Regions from separate parts of the Thermopolyspora sp. NPDC052614 genome, predicted to be linked through region 1. Evidence: riboswitches for the same ligand, from Rfam matches in the RefSeq annotation. Region 1 holds a riboswitch; each other region holds the start of a gene.
What was found. Region 1 has a riboswitch for cobalamin ahead of metE (5-methyltetrahydropteroyltriglutamate--homocysteine S-methyltransferase). Riboswitches for the same ligand answer to the same signal wherever they lie in the genome.
Positions count from the first base shown of each region.

Region 2: another riboswitch for cobalamin. It lies ahead of AB0K60_RS10865 (ABC transporter substrate-binding protein); the one in region 1 lies ahead of metE (5-methyltetrahydropteroyltriglutamate--homocysteine S-methyltransferase).
Region 3: another riboswitch for cobalamin. It lies ahead of AB0K60_RS28650 (CbtB-domain containing protein); the one in region 1 lies ahead of metE (5-methyltetrahydropteroyltriglutamate--homocysteine S-methyltransferase).

Region 1 is NZ_JBFATZ010000009.1:195,171-201,862, reverse strand. Features, by position in the region: gene AB0K60_RS20945 (YcaO-like family protein) at 1-120, opposite strand, end outside; gene AB0K60_RS20940 (ABC transporter ATP-binding protein) at 794-1,615, opposite strand; gene AB0K60_RS20935 (iron ABC transporter permease) at 1,588-2,676, opposite strand; gene AB0K60_RS20930 (ABC transporter substrate-binding protein) at 2,673-3,695, opposite strand; cobalamin riboswitch at 3,898-4,022, opposite strand; cobalamin riboswitch at 4,225-4,365, shown strand; gene metE (5-methyltetrahydropteroyltriglutamate--homocysteine S-methyltransferase) at 4,482-6,692, shown strand, end outside.
Region 2 is NZ_JBFATZ010000004.1:278,134-284,825, reverse strand. Features, by position in the region: gene AB0K60_RS10885 (helix-turn-helix transcriptional regulator) at 1-18, shown strand, start outside; gene AB0K60_RS10880 (DUF397 domain-containing protein) at 19-255, shown strand; gene AB0K60_RS10875 (hypothetical protein) at 416-688, shown strand; gene AB0K60_RS10870 (histidine phosphatase family protein) at 709-1,374, opposite strand; cobalamin riboswitch at 1,492-1,612, shown strand; gene AB0K60_RS10865 (ABC transporter substrate-binding protein) at 1,684-2,634, shown strand; gene AB0K60_RS10860 (iron ABC transporter permease) at 2,815-3,780, shown strand; gene AB0K60_RS10855 (ABC transporter ATP-binding protein) at 3,777-4,607, shown strand; gene AB0K60_RS10850 (adenosylcobinamide amidohydrolase) at 4,623-5,399, shown strand; gene AB0K60_RS10845 (serine/threonine-protein kinase) at 5,441-6,692, opposite strand, start outside.
Region 3 is NZ_JBFATZ010000016.1:146,327-153,018, forward strand. Features, by position in the region: gene AB0K60_RS28615 (peroxide stress protein YaaA) at 1-506, opposite strand, end outside; gene AB0K60_RS28620 (hypothetical protein) at 518-784, opposite strand; gene AB0K60_RS28625 (DUF2795 domain-containing protein) at 852-1,037, opposite strand; gene AB0K60_RS28630 (DUF2795 domain-containing protein) at 1,068-1,373, opposite strand; gene AB0K60_RS28635 (hypothetical protein) at 1,525-2,115, opposite strand; gene AB0K60_RS28640 (MarR family winged helix-turn-helix transcriptional regulator) at 2,326-2,814, opposite strand; gene AB0K60_RS28645 (NADPH-dependent FMN reductase) at 2,901-3,491, shown strand; cobalamin riboswitch at 3,890-4,012, shown strand; gene AB0K60_RS28650 (CbtB-domain containing protein) at 4,062-4,241, shown strand; gene AB0K60_RS28655 (CbtA family protein) at 4,250-5,005, shown strand; gene AB0K60_RS28660 (histidine phosphatase family protein) at 5,044-5,580, shown strand; gene AB0K60_RS28665 (VWA domain-containing protein) at 5,657-6,692, shown strand, end outside.

The DNA of each region.
Region 1 (6,692 bases):
GCTCGCCGGGTAGGCGGAGTAGGAGATCATGCTCGGGACGACCGGGGCGCGCGGCCGATCCCGCCGGATCCTGCTGATCAGCCCGAGTTCCTCGTCTACCAGTGGGCGGGGTCGTCGCACGCGGCTCCTCTCACCTGTGGCCATCGTGGACGGCCGTCATGGCCGGCCGTCGTTCCCCCGGGGGCCGGGACCGGCGAGGGCCCCGGCCGTACCGCCGACGGCGGCTACTCGTCGTCCTCTTCCTCACGCCACTCGAACGGCGCGTCCACCGCGGGGGTGTGGGACTTCACGCAGGACTGCAGGTCCTCGGGCTCGGCGAAACCGGCGTGCCTCATGTGTGTCCTCCTTCGGCCGTGCATATCACGCACTACTGCAAGTGATATGCAGTTGCTAGTCTATGGCAACTACTGAAGCACGGAAGCGTCGCGACTTCAAGGAATTGATTTTGGAAGCGCTGCGCAGTAGTCGCATTTGATCCCGTCAGGCACCCGGCGATGAAGGCAGCATGTGGTGCGCCGAAATGCCAGTTTCGGCTCGGCGAGCGTACCCTTTTCGGCCGGCCCGCTGCGGCCGAGCAGCCCGCTCGTCCGTACCCGGAGTTCACGTTGCGCCGGCCGCTCGCGCCGCCGCCATGAACAGTAATGAATGACCCGAATGCGGCCAAATCGCCAAAGGATGCGGCGATCGTTTCCGGAGGCGCCGGTCGAAACCATTACCTGGTCGCGGGACTCCAATTCCTTTGAAGCGCGTGACGACAACACCGGGACGGCGTCCGGCCAATCGCGCGGGGTCTTCAGTTCGCGGCGTCACCCCCTCCGGTTTTCACAATCACATGGGGGATGCCGGTCTCCGGATGCGGGGTGACCTCGGCCTCGACCCGGTAGACGTCCGCGAGCAGGGCGGGCGTCAGCACCTGGCGCGGGGTGCCAAGCGCCACCACCTCGCCGCCGTGCATCACGCAGATCCGGTCGCAGAACGCGGCGGCGAGGTTGAGATCGTGCAACGCGACCACCGTGGTGACCCCGAGCCCGCGCACCAGACGCAGCGCGTCGAACTGGTGGCGCAGGTCCAGATGGTTGGTCGGCTCGTCCAGCACCATCGTGCCCGGCCGCTGCGCCAGCGCCCGCGCGATCAGCACCCGCTGCTTCTCGCCGCCCGACAACCGGTCGAAGGGCGCATAGGCCAGCCCGGCCACGTCGAGCCGTTCCAGGGCCTCGGCGATGATCGTCCGGTCGTCGGCGTCGTCGCCGGCGAACGCCCGCTTGTGCGGGGTGCGACCCATGGCCACCACGTCGTAGACGGTCAGGTCGAAGTCGCCGCCGGTCTCCTGCAGGACCGCGGCCAGCCGCCGGGCCAGCCACCTGCCCGGCATCCGCCACACGTCCTGCCCGTCGAGCAGCACCCGGCCGGAGGTGGGCCGCCGGGCCCGGTAGAGCGTGCGCAACAGAGTCGACTTGCCCGCGCCATTGGGACCAACCAGCCCGAGCACCTCACCAGGCGCCACGTCCAGGCTCACCCCGCGCACGAGATCCTTGCCGCCGACGCGCACCGACACCTCTCGTACGGCCAGCTCGGCCGCCCGCGCCGTCACCGCGCCCGCCTCCTCATCAGCCATAGGAAGAACGGCCCGCCGACCAGGGCCGTGACGATCCCCACCGGGATCTCCTCGGGCGTGATCAGAGTCCGCGCGAACAGATCCGCCAGGATGAGGAACGCCGCCCCGAGCAGCGCGGTGGCCGGCAGCGCCCGCCGATGGTCGGCGCCGACGAGCAACCGCACCACATGGGGCATGATCAGCCCGACGAACCCGATGGTCCCGCTAACCGCGACGACGGTCCCGATCACCATGGCGACCAGCACGAACAACGCCGCCCGGAAGCGGTGCACGTCCAGTCCCAGCGAGGCGGCCGCCTCCTCCCCGGCCAGCAGCAGGTTCAGCGGACGGCTGACGCCGAGGAGCACGGCGGTGCCCAGCAGGACGGCCGCAGCGGGCACGCCCACCATCGCCCAGGTGGTGCCCGCCAGGCCCCCGAGCATCCAGCGCACCGCCGACTGCGCCTTGTGCGGATCGCCGGAGGTCACCACCAGGAAGCTGGCGACGGCCGACAGCACCTCGGCGGTCGCCACCCCGGCGAGCACCAGCCGCACCGTCGTCATCCGCCCGCCCGACCTGGCCAGGAAGTAGACGGCGACCAGCGCGGCCAGCGCCCCGGCGAACGCGGCGAACGGCAGCGAGAACGCCCCGAACAGCGTCAGGTTGAACACCACCACGCCCACCGCACCGACGCTGGCGCCCGAGGAGACGCCCAGCAACATCGGATCGGCCAGCGGGTTGCGCACCAGGGCCTGCAGCGCCATCCCGCAGACCGACAGGCCCGCCCCGATGACCCCGCACAGCAGCACGCGCGGCAGCCGCACGTCCATGACGATGGTCTCCCGCACCGGGGTCCAGACCTGGTCGGCCAGCGCCGGATGGATACGGTGCAGCAAAATCCCCCACACCTGCCCGGCCGGCAGGCTGATCGACCCGGCCGCGATGCCCGCCGTGCCCGCCGCGGCCAGCAGCAGCACGAGCAGCCCGATCACGAGCGGATACGGCGGCCCCGGCCGCCGCGGCGGCAGCGCGACGGCGGCCGGCGCGTCGACGCCCCGCGCCGCCTCGGTAAGCTCACTCACTTGAACTTGTCCGCGTGGATCTGGCGGGCCAGCGAGTCCACCGCCGACGGCACCCGCACGCCGAGCACCGCCGACGACAGCGGCAGCACCGCGAACCGCTCCTCCTTGATCGCCGGTACGTCCGCGAGCGCCGGATTCGACAAGAGGAACTTCTTCTTGTCGGCCACCGGCTGGTCGCCGTAGTCGTAGATGACGATCCACTCGGGCGCCCGCTCGGCCACCTGCTCGAACGACACGTCGCCCCACGCCTTATCCACGTCGGCGAACACGTTCTCGGCGCCCGCCGCCTTGATGATCTCGTTGCCGATGCCCTTGCCGCCGGCGGTGAACGCGGTCTTATCACCGCTGTCGTAAACGAACAGCTTGACCGGCGTCACTCCGGCGAGCTTCTCCTGGACCTCGCTCAAGGGGGCGCGCAGTCGTGCGATGAGCTTCTCGGCCCGATCCGGCACGCCGAAGATCTTGGCGACGTTGCGGATCTCCTGGTCCATCATGGGCATGGTCACCGGGCCGCTCGGGCACTCCTCGATGTTCAGGTAGGTCTTGATGCCGGCCTTGCCCAGCGCGTCACGAGCGCGGCCCTCCTTCGCGTCGAAGGCGCTGGCGAAGCCGCCGTACACGAAGTCGGGCTCCTCGGCCAGCAGCGCCTCGTAGGAGGGGTTCTCCTTGGCCAGCACCTTCACGCCGTCGTACGCCGCCTGGTACTCGGGCAGAATTTTGTCGTCGAGGTAGGCGGTGCCGATCATCGACTGCTCCAGGCCGAGCGCGAGCATCACCTCGGTGGCGTGCTGGTTGATCGACACCGCCCGCCGCGGCGGACTCTCGTACGTTGTGGTGACACCGCAGTTGTCGATGGTGACCGGGAATCCCGCGGCAGGCGCGGAGTCCGTGGCCGGGGCGGTCGCCCGGCCGGTGGTCGCGTCATCAGTGGGAGCGGCTCCGCAGGCGGCGACCAGCGCGGCGGAGATGAGAGCGGACAGCAGGGCGAGCAGCAGGGACAGGGGACGTCTGCCCGTCATGGACGGTTCCTCTCACGGGATGTGCACAACGGGGCGGCACTACCGGCATGCGGGGGGAGTCGCACGACGAAGGCCACCGGGCGCCCGCCCATGCGGCAACCGCGCGCCACGGGCACATGGCACGTTCCCTCGGCTCGTCGGGCACGCCGATCCGCTCCTCTCCGGGGAGATCCGCCCCAGTTCATTGAGGAGGCGACCGCGTGAGTCTCCTGGCTCTCGGGTCGATGCTCGTCCCCGCCTTCCCACCCCCAGGGGCAGTGGCTCAGTGGGGATCCGCTCGCCGATCACAGTGGCGGGACCGCGCCGGTCTCACACCGGCTTCCTCGTCCGCGCTCGCCTTTGCGCCATCATGACACGAGGGCCCTTCCGCCACCAGCGGCGGATCGGCCGTCCGGTCCGGGGCCGGCGGCCCTGTCGCGCGGCGGCGATCAGGCGGCGCTTCGGGCCAGGCCGATGTCGCCGGGCCGAATCGGGGGGTTATGCTGGCGGCGCGGTTGGTTCGCCCGGCGCCGTGCGGCGGCGGGCGTCGTAAGAGGGAACCCGGTGGAATTCCGGGACTGCCCCGCAGCGGTGAGTGGGAACGACCGCCGTCATGAGCACTGGACGGGATGTCCGTCTGGGAAGCGACGGCCAGTAGGAACGAGCACGACGCCCACGAGTCCGAAGACCTGCCCGCCGCCCGTGCGTCCCGTGTGGCGCGCGGTGGTCCATGGTCTCGCGGGAGGACCGGTGGCGGCCTTTCCCGATGCCTGTGGACCGGCATGGCACAGTCGAGGGAAGGACGCCATGAGTCAGGTCACCACGACCGTTTTGGGGTATCCCCGCATCGGCACCGGCCGGGAGCTGAAGCGGGCGATCGAGGATCACTGGGCCGGTCGCGCCGACGCCGGTCGGCTGGAGGAGGTCGCCGCCGAGGTGCGGCGGCAGATGTGGCGACAGATGGCCGAAGCCGGGCTGGACGCCGTCCCGTCCAACGTCTTCTCGCTGTACGACCACGTGCTGGACACCACCGTCATGCTGGGCGCGACACCTGAGCGGTTCGCCGGCCTGGACGACCCGTACTTCGCGATGGCGCGAGGGACAGACGGGGTGCCGCCGCTGGAGATGACCAAATGGTTCGACACCAACTACCACTATCTGGTCCCTGAGCTGGGGCCTGCCACCCGGTTCCGGCCGGACTGGCGCAAACCGCTGAGCGAGTACGCCGAGGCCGCCGCGCTGGGGATCCGGACCCGCCCGGTGCTGGTCGGCCCGCTGACCTACCTGCTGCTGGCCAAGCCGGCCGTGCCGGGATTCGCCCCGCTGGAACTGGTGGACGAGCTGACGGAGGTGTACGCCGAGCTGCTGGAGCGGATGTCCGGCGCCGGCGTGGCCGAGGTGCAACTGGACGAGCCGGTGCTGGCCGCCGACCGTACCGCCGGGGAACTGGCCGCGCTGCGGCGCGTCTACCGGCGCCTGGGGGCGCTGCCCAGCCGGCCACGGCTGCTGGTGGCGACATACTTCGGCGAGATCGGCGACGCGCTGGAGGTGCTGGCGAGAACCCGGGTGGAGTCGATCGGCCTGGACTTCGTGGCGGGGCCGGGCAACCTTGAGACGCTGGCCGCGGCGGGCGGCCTGCCGGGCAAGACGCTGGTCGCCGGGGTCGTGGACGGCCGCAACGTGTGGCGGGCCGACGTCGACAGGGCGGTGTCGTTGTGCGCGACCCTGCTCGGGCTCACCGACCGGCTGGTGGTGAGCACCTCCTGCTCGCTGATGCACGTCCCGCTGGACCTGGACGCCGAGACGGGCCTGGACCCGCGTCTACGGGAGAGGCTGGCCTTCGCCCGGCAGAAGACCGCCGAGGTGACGGCGATCGGCCGGGCGCTGCGCGAAGGGCACAGAACGAGACCCGCGACGCGGGTGAAGCGCGTCGTGGACGCGCGGGTGCGGGCTCGGCTGGAGGCGCTGGGACAGGGCACGTCGCGCTCCCCGTTCGAACGTCGCCGTGCCGCGCAGCGGGCCGGTCTGGGCCTGCCCGTCCTGGCCACCACGACCATCGGGTCGTTCCCGCAGACCGGCGACGTCCGGCGGGCCCGCGCCGAGCTGCGGGCCGGAACGATCGACCAGGCCGAGTACGAGCGGCGGATGCGCGCCGAGATCGACCGGGTGATCGCCCTTCAGGAGGACGTGGGTCTGGACGTGCTGGTGCACGGCGAGCCGGAACGCAACGACATGGTGCAGTACTTCGCCGAGTTGCTCGACGGCTACGCGACCACCGAGCACGGCTGGGTGCAGTCCTACGGCACCCGGTACGTGCGCCCGCCGATCCTGCACGGCGACGTCTCCCGGCCCGCGCCCATGACGGTGAAGTGGGTCACCTATGCGCAGTCCCGTACGAAACGACCGGTCAAGGGCATCCTGACCGGCCCGGTGACCATGCTGGCGTGGTCGTTCGTCCGCGACGACCAGCCACGGGCCGACACCGCGCGGCAGGTCGCGCTGGCGCTACGCGACGAGATCCGCGACCTGGAGGCCGCCGGGATCCGCATCATCCAGGTCGACGAGCCCGCGCTGCGCGAGCTGCTCCCGCTGCGCCGGGCCGCCCACCGGGACTACCTCGCCTGGGCCATCGGCGCGTTCCGGCTGGCCACCGGAGGCGTCGCCGACACCACCCAGATCCACACCCACATGTGCTACGCCGAGTTCGGCGAGATCATCGACGCCATCGGCGAGCTCGACGCCGACGTCACCAGCGTCGAGGCGGCCCGCTCCCGCATGGAACTGCTGGACGAGCTGCGCTCTGCCGGCTATCGGCGCGGCATCGGGCCGGGGGTGTACGACATCCACTCCCCCCAGGTGCCGACGGCCGAGGAGATCGAGGCCGCGCTGCGCACCGCCGTCGCCTCGGTGGACCCCGGCCTGCTGTGGGTCAACCCCGACTGCGGCCTGAAAACCCGCGGCTACGCCGAGACCGAGGCCGCCCTGCGCACCATGGTCGATGTAGCCCGCCGCCTGCGC
Region 2 (6,692 bases), on a different contig from region 1:
ATTCTCAGAGAGATGTAGATGCAGCAGACGTACAACGGGATGCCGGCCAGCGACCTCGACGGGGTCCGGTGGCGCAAGAGCATCCACAGCAACTCGACCGGTAACTGCGTGGAGCTCGCCGAGCTCCCCGACGGTGACATCGCCGTCAGGAACTCCCGCTTCCCCGAGGGCCCCGCCCTGATCTACACGCGAGATGAGATCCGGGCCCTCGTCATGGGGGTGAAGGACGGCGAGTTCGACAACCTGCTGGCGTAACCGCTTATTAACATTGACCGCATCCGATTAACGCGGGTGCGGTGGTGGTGTAACCCGGATCATCGTCGAGTCCGGCACATTGGGACCCGTCCATCGCGACGACGACACGCGTTCGGACATCTGTTTGGACGACATCGTGGGGGCCCTGATGCTGGACCGGATGACGCTGTACCCCGTGGCCGACGACGTGCTGTTCGCACCGGGCGGCCGTGTCGTGATCCGTACCTACGGCGTGGCCGCGCCGGCGGAGTCGGCCACGGGGGAGACGGGCGAGGAGCGGGCCGTCGCCTACCGCACCTGGGTCACCGGCGTGCGCGACCAGCCCCGCTACTGGCGCTGGGGGCACTTCGAGGACGCCCGCCGCGGGCACCGCAAGGTGCTGGAGTGGCTCACCGGGCGCGGTCCGCAGCCGCAGCAGGTCGCCACCGTCTGAGCGTTCCGGCGTGTGCCGCCTCACGGCGAGCGCACCGGGGCGTTCCAGCGGAGGATCACCGGCTCGCCGTGCTCGAAACCGAGGGCGCTGATCGTTCCGGTGTCGAGCCGGAACAGGCGGCCGTCCCGCGGCGGGAGGCCGAGCCAGCGCGCGGTCAGCGCCCGCAGCAGGTGACCGTGCGCGACCACGGCCACATCGCCGCCGTTCCCGCCGCCGCCGTCGTCGGTGTCGGGGTCGGCCTCGGCGTTGGCGTCGGCGAGGACGGGCCGGACCCGGGCGATGACGCGATCGACGCGTGCCCCCACCTGGTCGATCGTCTCGCCGGGATGCTCGGGGCCGCCCGGGATGACCCCGTCGCGCCACAGGTACCAGCCGGGCCGGTCCTCGCGGATCCGGGCCGTGGTGACGCCCTCGTAGCCGCCGTAGTCCCACTCCCACAGGTCGGGGTCGGGCTCCGGGGCCGCCGCGCCGTTCCCGGCGGTCAGGCCGGCCAACTCCGCCGTACGGCGAGCGCGTAGCGCCGGGCTGACGAGGACCAGCGCGAAGCGGTGGCCGGCGAACTCGGGGGCGAGCAGCCGTGCCTGCTGCTCGCCGCGCCCGGTCAGGGGGACGTCGGTGCGGCCGGTGTGCCGGTGGTCGCGGCTCCACTCGGTCTCGCCGTGCCGGAGCAGAATCAACTCAGCCATATTCGACCATCATGCCGGTCGCCGATTCCCCGCCGTACGGGGGGCTCGCCGGGGCCCGGTCGGTGCCGCCGCTCGGCCGCCGTCCGAAGCCCGACCCGCGGCTGGATGGGGCGATCAGGGGTTGATACCGTGCCAGGGACGCGCTGTGCTCAGCGAAATCCGGTGGGAGTCCGGTGCTGTCCCGCAACTGTCATGCCCGTGAGGGCGAGCCAGGTCGCCTGGGCACCGCGCCGACGACATCAACCCTCGTGGAAAAGGGTGATCCGTCCGCACGGGTCCCTCGATTCCCGGCAACCCCTGGAGGATCTCGTGAGGCCCGTACGGCTGGCCTTGGCGAGCGCGTTGCTGGGTGTCCTCGGGTTGGCCGCCTGCGGCCAGGCACAGGACTCCGCACCCGCCCCCTCGTCCGCACCCCCCGCCGCCACCGCGTCCGCGTCCGGCGCGTTCCCCGTCACCGTCCAGGCCGGCAACGGCGCGGTCACCATCGCCGCGCGGCCGGAGCGGATCGTCTCGCTCTCGGCGACCGCGACCGAGACGCTGTTCGCGATCGGCGCCGGGCCGCAGGTCGTCGCCGTGGACGAACGCTCCAACTTCCCGGCCGAGGCGCCGAAGACCTCGCTGTCGGGATTCAAGCCCAACGTCGAGGCGATCGTCGAGCAGCGGCCCGACCTGGTCGTGATCACCAATGATGTGGGCGGCATCGTGGCCGAGCTGGGCAAGGTCAAGGTGCCCGTGCTCGTCGAGCCGTCGGCGGCCGACTTCGACGACGCGTACGACCAGATCGCCGACCTCGGGGCCGCCACCGGCAACGCGGACAAGGCGCGCGAGGTCGCGGACGGCATGAAGCGGGAGCTGGACCGGCTCGCGGCCGAGGCCCCCAAGAACAAGAAGCTGAGCTTCTACCACGAGGTGGACACCACGCCGTACTCGGTGACGTCCAGCACGTTCATCGGCCGGGTCTACGGCCTGTTCGGGCTCGTGAACATCGCCGACGAGGCGCCGGACGCGAGCGGCGGCTACCCCAAGCTGTCGACGGAGTTCATCGCCAAGGCCGACCCGGATCTGATCTTCCTCGCCACCGCGAAGTGCTGCGGGCAGAACCGGGACACCCTCGCCAAGCGGCCGGGCTGGTCCGGCCTGTCGGCGATCAAGAACGACCGGGTGATCGGCCTTGACGACGACATCGCCTCCCGCTGGGGGCCGCGCGTCGTCGACTTCGCCAAGACCGTCGGCGGGGCCGTGCGCGAAGCGTCCGGCTGATCCATGGGCGTCCGTCGCGCGTCGTCCGAGCACTCCGCCGCCTCCGAACACACCGCTGTCGCCGAGCAGCCTGCGGCCTCCGCGCCTTCCGGGTTCCTCCGGCGTCCGGCCGTGGCCGTGCCGGGGCGGCGGGCGCGGGTGCTGCCGGTGCTTGTGGCGGTGATCCTGCTCCCGGCCACGATGACGGCCGGGCTGCTCGTGGGGGCCGCCGACATGCCGGTGAGGGGAGTCCTGCTGACGCTGCTCGACCGGCTGCCGCTGGTCACGGTGGACCCGGGGCTGTCGCCGGTCGAGCAGGCGCTGCTGCTGGAGCTGCGGCTGCCGCGCGTGCTGACCGCGGTGGTCGTCGGCGGGCTGCTCGCCATCGCCGGGGCCGGTTACCAGGGCGTGTTCCGCAACCCGCTCGCCGACCCCTACCTGCTCGGCGCCGCCGCCGGGGCCGGGCTCGCCGTCACCCTCGCCGTCGTGCTCCTGCCGGGTGAGGCGGGGAACGCGGCCGTGCCGGTGGCCGCGTTCGCCGGGTCCGTCGGCGGGGTCTTCCTGGCGTACGCGCTGGGCCGCACGGCGGTGCACGGCGGCGGCACGGCGACGCTCGTGCTCGCGGGCGTCGCGGTCATGTCGTTCCTCACCGCGATCCAGACGTTCGTGCAGCAGCTCGACGTCGAGGAGCTGCAGCGCGTGTACGCCTGGATCCTCGGCGACCTCGGCGGAAGCTGGGAGCAGCTCGCGGTGATCGCGCCCTACACGGTCGCGTCCACGGCCGTCATGCTGCTGCACGGGCGGCTGCTCGACGTGTTGTCGGTCGGCGACGAGGAGGCGGCCGGGCTGGGCGTCAACGTGGCCCGCGTCCGGCTCGTGGTCCTCGCCGCCGCGTCGCTCGCCACCGCCGCCGCGGTCGCGGTGAGCGGGCTGATCGGCTTCGTCGGCGTGGTGGTGCCGCACGTGGTGCGGCGGCTGGCGGGCGGCTCGTACCGGATCGTGCTGCCGCTCTCGCTCGTCGGCGGGGCCGCGTTCCTGGTCGTCGCCGACCTGGTGGCCCGTACCGTCGTGGCCCCGGCGGAGCTGCCCATCGGCGTGGTCACCGCCTTCGTCGGCGCCCCCTTCTTCGTCGCCGTCCTGCGCGCCACCCGGTCGGTGGAGACGTGAGCGCCCCCGCCCGCGAGGGACGGAACGAGGCGGCGCGGAAGACGGTCGGCGGGCTCGCGGTGCGAGGGCTGGGCGTGGATCTCGGCGGGAAGCCGGTGCTGTCCGGCGTCGAGCTGACCGTGCCGGGCGGGGCCTGGCTGGCCGTGATCGGGCCCAATGGGGCGGGCAAGTCCACGCTGCTCAAGGCGATCGCCGGGGTCGTGCCGTACGCGGGCGCGGTGCTCGTGGACGGCGAGCCCGCGCACGCCGGAAGCCTGCGCGAACGCGCCCGGCTCTTCGCCTACGCGCCGCAGACGCCGTCGCTGCCGCCCGACATGACCGTGTTCGACTACGCGCTGCTCGGGCGCACGCCGTACATCTCCTATCTGGGGCGGGAGGGCCGCACCGACCGGGAGATCACCGCCTCGGTGCTCGACCGGCTCGGGCTCGCGGCGCTGGCCCGGCGCCGCCTCGCCCACCTGTCGGGCGGCGAACGCCAGCGGGTCGTGCTCGCCCGCGCCCTCGCCCAGCGGGCGCCGATCCTGCTGCTTGACGAGCCGACGACCGCCCTCGACCTCGGCCACCAGCAGCAGGTGCTCGAACTGGTGGACCGCCTCCGGCTCGCCGACGGCCTCACGGTCGTCGCCGTCCTGCACGATCTGAGCCTCGCCGGGCAGTACGCCGACGCGGTGCTGCTACTGTCGCAGGGCCGCCCGGTCGCGGCCGGGCCGCCCGCCGAGGTGCTGACGGCGACGTCGCTGGCCGAGCACTTCGGCGCCCGCGTCCGGGTCGAGGCCGGGCCGGGCGACCGCCCCCTGATCCACCTGGTCCGCCCCGAGGGCGGGTAGCCGCCGAGGTAGTCCATGGCAGAACCGGTTCCGCATCCGATGACGCTCGCCTACCGGCAGGAGGACGGGGCACGGCTCGCCTCGCTGCTGTGGGAGTTCGGGCCGGGCTGGCGCATGATCTCCTCGGCGGTGCTCGGCGGCGGGATCGGGCCGCGGGAGTGGGTGCTCAACGCCCAGGTGGCGAGCGGGTACGCCCGCCTCGACCCCGCCGATCACCTGCGGGAGCTCGGGCCGGGCGGATCGGGCGTCGGCATGATGACGGTCGCGTACGCCGATCGTTACGTGCGCCGTCATGACGGCGGCGTGGAGGCGGTCGCGACCGTGGGCCTGCGCCGTCCCACCTGGGCCGCCGCGCCGCCGGACGCCGACGACCCGGAGCTTGAGCCGCGAGGCGAGGCGGGCTCGCACGGCGGGCCGAGCGCCGATGGTGCGCGGGACGCGGCGGCCACGGTGGACGCTGTGGCCACGGCGGACGCGGTGGACTCCGGTCGGCGGGCGCCGGCTCCCGGGACGATCAACATCGTGGTCGTGGTGCCGGTCGCGATGTCGGACGCCGCCCTGGTGAACGCGGTGATGACGGTGACCGAGGCCAAGACGCAGGCGCTGGTCGAGACCGGCTTTCCCGGCACGGGGACCGCCTCGGACGCGGTTTGCGTCGCCGTGCGCCAGGACGGTCCCGAGGAGATCTTCGGCGGGCCGCGCTCGGTGTGGGGCGCGCGCATCGCTCGCGCCGTGCACGCCGCCGTGCGCGACGGGGTCCACGAGTGGCATCGGGGGCCCCGTCCGCGCTGAGCCGCCGCCCCGCTGCCGGGCGGCGGCCGAGTGGAAGGCGACTACTGGAAGGCGACGCTGCCGACGACGCGGTCGATCATGGAGTTGTCGCAGCGGCCCGGGGCGCAGAAGAAGGTGATCAGTGCGGTTGGCTGGCCCTGAGCGCGTCTGACCAGGTAGGCGACGAAGTCGAGGCGGCCGCCCTGCTGCGGGTCGTTGATCGTGCCCGTCACGCGGAAGCCCGGGCGTCCGCCGACCGTGGCCGCCGTGGGCTCGGAGCCGAAGCCGACCGGGCCGGGCAGCACGGCCGGCAGGGTGTCCTTCAGGTGCTGCACGTCGGAGACGTCGAGGGTGTTGTTCACCTGCGCGAGGATTCCGGCCGCCCGGCCGGGGTCCTCGCTGTTGATGATGCGGTTCACCGTCGTCCAGTCCGAGACGAGCGGCACCGAGAACAGCGTCTCGAACTCCGCCGCGCTGGGCGAGATGATCACATACTCGTCCCCGTGTACGCGGGTGCTCCACTCGGCGGGGTGGCTGAAGGTGAACGGCGCGGCCAGGTTGCCGGAGAAGGTGTGCCAGGTGACCGGCGACTGGCCGCCGGGGTTGAACAGCACGAGCGCCACCACGGCCAGCGAGACCAGCGCGGCGGCGATGCCGATCAGGGGTCCCTTCGGCACGCCCTTGCGCCTGGCCTGCCGGGGCCGGTACTCGGCGGCCGGCTGGGTCCAGGCCGCGCCCGGCGGCAGGCTCGACATGCCCTGCCCCGGGTGGCTGTGCGGCCCCGCGCCTCCGGGCGGCCAGGTGTTCGCCCCCGTCACCGGCCCAGAAATCGGCCCGGAGATCGGGCCGGGGAAGGGACCGGACACGGGCCCTGGCGCCAGACCCGCGACCGGCTCGGGCGGCGAGGGCACGGGCGGTGTGCTGGTCGTGCCGATCTCCGGGGCCACCCCGGCCGTGCCAGGACCGCCCGCGATCGCGTCGCGCAGCGCCGTGATGAACTGCTGGCAGGTGGCGTACCGCTCGGTCGGCGACTTGGCCAGCGCCCGCGCCATCACGGCGTTCACCGCGTGCGGCAGCTCCGGCCGGTACGGCGTCAGCGGGGGCGGCTCGTGCGACACGTGGGCGTACAGCAGCGCCAGCTCGGTGTCCCGCTGGAACGGCGGCAGCCCGGTCAGCGCCTCGTAGACCACGCACGCGAACGCGTACAGGTCGCCGCGGCCGTCCACCGGCAGGCCGCGGATCTGCTCCGGCGCCACGTACCGGGGCGTGCCCATGAACTGGCCCTGGCTGGTCAGCCCCGCCTCGGCGTACGTG
Region 3 (6,692 bases), on a different contig from region 1:
TACGCCGACGAACGCATGTCCACGACCAGCCCATCGACCGGCCCATCGACGCCGTCGAGTTCCTTCGACACCGCCGGCCGCCAAAACGCCGCAAGCCCCCCTAGCGGCGGCAGGCTGACGCCCATCGACAGCCGGTACGGCGGCACGCGGTCGGTGACGCGCAGCACACCCCACAGCCCGGAGAAGATGAGCACGCTCTCCTCAGCACGCTTGGCCGCCTCGTCCGACAGGGCCGCCAGCCCCAGGTTGTCGTACAGAACACCCGTGTAAAGAGCCCCAGCGGGCAAAGCGGGCGCGGTCCGCAACGCCAGATTCTTGTCCAGCTCTCCGGCCAGACCGGGCGTCAGCCCGAGCACGTCCAGCGCGTCACGCCGTCGTGAGGCCCTGATCAGGGCCTTGAGCACCCGCTCACGAGACCGGTCGAGACCGGGAAACGACAGCGCGCCGAACGGCGGGCCGCTTCCCTGCTCCGCCTTCCCCTCCGAGGCCGGCAGCAGAATCAGCACGATGCCCCACCCTACAAGCGCGGGAACCCGGCCGCCGCACACAGCATGCGCCGGCCGTCGTCGCCCGGCGGCGGCAGATGACCGACGACCTCATCTCCCGCCCCGCCTCCCGCCCCCCCGCCTACCGCCCGGGTCCCGCCAGCGTCCGGCTGCTCCGAAGGCGCCTCGGCGCGGCCCCGCCGGGCCTGCCACAGCGACTGCACCCCGACCACCACCAGCACGACCGCGCCGACGACACGCATCACGCCGTAGGCCACCTGCGACGCCAGGAGCCTCATCGACTGCGCTCATCGCGGCATGATGTCCGGCCGCCACCGGGCGCGTCATGGTGCCGCGACCGACGCGTCACCCCGAGCGGATCTTGTCGATGATCGTGCGCATCACCTCGGCCGAGTTCGCGTAGGTGCCCGCAGGAAGCGCGGCGAGAGCGTGCACGACGCTCTCGTCCGCGCCCTTCTCCTTGGCGAAACGCAGCAGTTCCCGTTGCGTGCCCGGATAGGGGAAGGCCGACAGCGCGTCGCTCACGTGCACGGGATCAGGATGCGACATGCCATTCCCCGCCTACTCGAGTTCCTCTTCGATCGGGGTCTTCTCCCTTGGACGCAGGTGCTCGGCGACGGCCTTCCGGCCGCGCGAACGCTGCTGGAACCGTTCGGACTCGGTCCGATCCGGCGCCGGATCCACCTCCACCGAACGCAACACCTCGGCCATGCCCGCATAGTCGCCGAGCGGCAGCGCCGACAGCGCCCTGTCGGTTGCCTCATCGGCCCCGTGCCGCCGCGCGTGCTCCACGATCCGCTGCTTGTCCGCGGGAAAGTCAAGATCGTTCAGCGCTTCCTTCACCGGACGCGTATCACGCAATTTCATGCTCGTCCCCTACCCGTCACGCCGTACTCAACCGCGTGACCAGGCCCTTCACACCGCCCGCCGCCACCGGACCGGCACCGCGAGGACAGCGCCGATCCCCGCTCCGGCCGGTTGCGTCACCGGCGATCCGGCACCGCGGGGCAGCGCACGGTCACCTGAAGGGGCGGCCGGTGCCCTCGCCCGGCAGGTACCCGCCGTCATCGGCGTCCGTGCGGCCCGACCCGGCGTCCGGATCGTCCGCATCCGAGTTCGCCCACTCCATATCGCCGGTCACGTGGCCGCCACCCTGCGGCTCCCGGGCGCCCGGCCCGATGTCGTCGTACTCCGGACTGTCGTCGATCAGCCCCTCCAGCCGCTCGTCAACCGGACCCCGTACCCGGAACCCGGGCCGTCCGCCGCGGCCGCGCCCCTCCTCCGCCACCTCCGGCGTCGGATGCGGGCTCGGCCCCCACGTCTCGGAGTGCGGTTCGACCTCGTCGGTCCGCGCCCCCACGGACTTCTCGTCCGACCCCGCCGTGACGGTGTACTCGTCGTCGCGTCCGGCCATGTGCCCCATCGGCTCGGAGTAGCCGCTCTTGGGCTCGGCCTCGTCGCGGGCGTCGCCGGGGCCGAGGTTGGAGCCGCGAATCGACGCAGGACCCACATCGCCGCCCCTGTTGTGCAGATCGGGGTCGAAGGTGGTGCCTTTGTTCTGCTCGCGCAGCCTGCGTCGCTCGTCCTGTCTGTCGCCCTCGCCGGCCATCGAAACCCCCTCCTTCGCCCTCCACCCGGCCACCTGCCCAGGCCATCGCCCCCATAACGATGTAAGGCCGACGCCCCGATCAGAGCCCGGCGGCGCGGGCCCGGCAGCGGAGGACGAGGAGGCCGCCCACGGCGGGAAGCCACGCCATGAGCTTCGTCACCCCATCGGCATCCTGGTCGTTGACCCGGCGGACAGAGCCGACGGAGCTTGCTAAGCGGCGTCGTCGCCGGTGGTTTCGCTGCGGTGTGGCTCGATGCGGTCGATCAGCCGACCACTCCAGGCGCGGATTTCCGCGGCCTGCTGAGGGGTGAGCAAGTCGAGGAAGTAGCGGCGGATGTTGCCGGCGTGGACGCCGATGGCGTCCTGCGTGGCGCGGCGGCCCTCGGCGGTCAATCCGATCCCCGCGCGGCGGCCGTCTGCCCCGTACTGGGTCCGCTGCACGAGGCCGCGGTTCTCCATACGCGTCAGTTGGTGTGAGACGCGGCTCTTGTCCCAGTCGAGCGAGGCGGAGAGTTCGCCGACGCGCATCTGGCGGCCGGGTGCCTGCCACAGCGTCATCAGCACGCTGAACTCGGCCTTCGAGATGCCGCAGTCACGCTGCAGGCCACGGTCGAGTTCCCGGACGAGCAGGCGCTGGGCGCGCGTCCAGAGGTCCCAGAGCTCCCACTCCTCGGGCTTCAGCGTACGAGTCTCCGCCATGGCGCAAATGATACCGGACAGGCGAGTTGTCACATCAACTCCACTAGTCCTAGAGTTGACGTGACAACTCCCATGGAAGGAGCATCATGGCACTCCGCATTGGCATCATCCTGGGCAGCACCCGACCCGGACGTCGGGGCGAGCAGATCGCCGCCTGGACGATGGAGACGGCACGCGCACACGGCGGCGCCGACTACGAACTGATCGATCTCGCCCGCCACGGTCTCGGCAACCTCGACGAGGCCGGAAATCCGACCCACCAGCAGTACGAGCACGACCACACCCGCAACTGGTCGGCACTGATCGACGGCTTCGACGGCTTCGTGTTCCTCACCCCGGAGTACAACCACTCCTTCCCCGGCGCGCTCAAGAACGCGCTCGACTACATCTACCGGGAGTGGAACGACAAGGCCGCCGGCATCATCAGCTACGGCGGGTGGGCCGCAGGCGTCCGAGCCGCCGAGGCACTGCGACTCGTGCTCTCCGAACTCCAGGTGGCGACGGTCCGCACCCAGCCCGCCATCCCGCTGCTCCCCTCGTTCTCCACCGGCGCTTTCGTCCCGCCGGAGGGCCTCGACGTCGCGGTCCACGGCATGCTCGACCAGCTCATCGCCTGGTCCGGCGCGCTACGCGAGGTACGCGAGGCCAAGTCGAAGGCAGCCGCGATCGTCGGCTGAACCAGCGCCAACACGTCGGCCGACCCCGCCCTCGTCATCATCTCGATCACACGGCCAAGGCATGCACGGTGCTGGGGCTCGGCCTGCACCGCTGATCGGAGAAGTCGGCGCTATCCGACAGGCCCACCCAGGGGAGGGATAACCCTCCCCAGGATCGCCTTCGCATGCGTCAGCGCGCCTACCGTCTTGCCTTGATCGTCGGTAGTGATGTAGACATCGGCCAACTGGTCGAGAATCCACAGGCCGTAACCGCCGTCCTCGCCCGATGCACGGCGCGTGGGTGTGTCACGTGAGCCGATCGGGGTGCCGAGTCCATGGATCCCTCCTCCACGTTCGGGGTCGCGTGTGGTGGCCGGGTGGACGGCCGTGCGGGACGGTTCGTTGACGCGGACCGTACAAAAAGGTACGTTGCGGATGATTTCACGAGAGTCCAAGGGAAATCCGGTGAGAGGCCGGTGCGGACGCGCCACTGTATCCGGGATGCGGATCCCGGGAGCCAGGTCGCTTGGGCTGTTGTGACCTCACTGTTCGGGACGCGTCTATCCCTGGGGAGGCACTCTGATGAGTGGCATGTCCGCTCCTACGTCCATTCCGTTGCCGCGGCTGCGTCCATGGCTGCTGGCCGTACCTGTGTTGTTGCTGATCGCCTATCTCGTATTGATGGACAACGGGGCCGTGTCACAGGCAGGAGCGCTTCTGCATGAGCTCATGCACGACGGGCGGCACCTGCTCGGCGTGCCCTGCCACTAGGGGCGGGCGTGGTTCGAACCCTGCTGGTCAGGGGCCTGTTGGTGGGCCTGCTGGCCGGATTCGTCGCGGGCGCGTTCGCCTTCTTCGTGGGTGAGCCGCGGGTGGACGCCGCGATCGCGCTGGAGGAGGCCGGTGCCGCTTCGGCCGGGGAGGCCGGTCACGGGCATGCCGAGGAGGGCGGTCACTCGCACGGGGACGAGGTTGTGGTGAGCAGGCCGGTGCAGAAGGCCGGGCTGTTCCTCGCCACCGGGCTCTACGGGCTCGCCGTCGGCGGGATCTTCGCGCTGGTGTACGCCGGGGTGCGTGGCCGGGTCGGGCCGCGGGACGACGGGCTGCTGGCGGTGGTTTCCGCTGGGGTGGCGTTTCTCGCCGTCATTCTCGTGCCGTTCCTGAAATATCCGGCTAATCCGCCTGCTGTGGGGAATCCGGAGACGATCAACGGTCGTACGGCGCTCTACGTGGTGATGGTCCTGGTCGGCCTGGCCGCCACGGTCATCGCGGTGGGGACGGCGCGCAGGGTCGACTCGGGTCCGTGGCAGCGCTGGGCGGCGGCGGTGGCGGCCTTCCTGGTGCCGGTGATCGCCGCGTGGCTGCTGCTTCCGGCGATCAACGAGGTCCCCGACGGCTTCCCGGCGACGCTGCTGTGGGAGTTCAGGATGGCGTCGCTGGGCACGCAACTGGTGTTCTGGGCGGCGTTCGGCGTGCTGTTCGGGTGGGTCACCGACCGGGCGGCCCGGCGACCGGCGACCGCCGCGGCCGGGTAGGCGGCGTGTTGTTCATCCGGCATGCCACCACGCGGGGCATGCGGGGTGCCTGCTTTCCGGGCGACGACGAGGCCGACCCGGCGAGTCTCGCCAAGGCGGACGGCAGGGTCTTCGGCGGGGAGCCCGGGCGGAAGGTCTGGGTCTCCCCCGCCAGGGCCGCGTCGCAGACCGCGTACGCGCTGGGGATGGTGCCGCAGGTGGCCGTCGATCTCGCGGAGGCGGACGCGGGGCGTTGGCGCGGCCGGCCGTACGCGCGAATCGCCGAGGAGGAGCCGGAGGCGCTGGCCGCCTGGCTCGCCGATCCGGACGCGGCGCCGCACGGGGGTGAGAGCCTTCGATCGATGTCGGTGCGGGTCGCGGCCTGGATGGACGCCATGCGCGTCACGCCCGACGTCGTCGTGGTGTGCGATGTCGGCGTCATCCGGGCGGCGCTCGGCCACGCGCTCGGCGTCGGGATCGTGCCCGCCGCGCGCTTCGACATCGCGCCGCTGTCCGCCACCGAGATCGCCCTCGCCGGCGAGGGCTGGCGGGTCGCCTACGTCAACCACTACGTCAACCACACAGCCGCGACGTGACCGTCACCGCCGCCGGTCGGCGGCGTACACGTCAAGGTGCACGTCAAGGCGTACGCATCAAGGGGAAGGCCGCTTCGTGACCGTCACCTATCCGTTCAGCGCCGTCGTCGGGCTCGATGATCTGAAGCTGGCGCTGGTGCTCAACGCGGTCTCGCCGAGGGTGGGCGGGGTGCTCGTGCGCGGGGAGAAGGGGACCGCCAAATCGACCATCGTGCGGGCGCTTGCCGCGCAGTTGCCGCAGGTGGAGGTGGTGTCCGGGTGCCGGTTCGCCTGTGATCCCGGCGCGCCGGATCCGGCGTGTCCGGACGGGCCGCACGAGCCCGGCGAGCATCGCCTGCGGCGGGCCGCGGCGCTGGTGGAGCTGCCGGTCGGGGCGTCGGAGGATCGCCTGGTCGGGTCGCTCGACGTGGAGCGGGCGCTGACCGAGGGGGTGAAGGCGTTCGAGCCGGGATTGCTCGCCGCCGCCCATCGGGGGGTGCTGTATGTGGACGAGGTCAATCTGCTCCACGATCACCTGGTGGATCTGCTGCTCGACGCGGCGGCGCTCGGCACCTGCTATGTGGAGCGGGAGTCGGTCTCGGTACGGCACGCTGCCCGTTTTCTGCTGGTCGGCACGATGAATCCGGAAGAAGGCGAGCTGCGGCCGCAGTTGCTGGATCGGTTCGGGCTGACGGTGGAGGTGCGGGCGTCGCGGGATCCCGGCGAGCGGGCCGAGGTGGTACGCCGGAGGCTGGCGTTCGACGCGGATCCGGAGGGGTTCGCGGCGGAGTGGGCCGAAGAGGAGGCGCGGCTCGCGCGGCGGATCGCCGAGGCGCGGGCGCGGGTGGGCGCGGTGCGACTGCCGGACGCGCGGCTGCGGCAGATCGCGACGGTGTGCGCGGCGTTCGAGGTGGACGGGTTGCGGGCCGATCTGGTGACCGCGAACGCGGCGATCGCGCACGCGGCCTGGCACGGCCGGGACGCGGTGACGACCGAGGATGTGCGGGCGGCGGCCCGCCTGTCGCTGCCGCACCGGCGGCGGCGTGACCCGTTCGACGCGCCGGGGCTGGACGAGGAGTTGCTGGATGAGCTGCTGAGGCAGACCTCCGGTCCCGACGATGACGTGCCGCCCG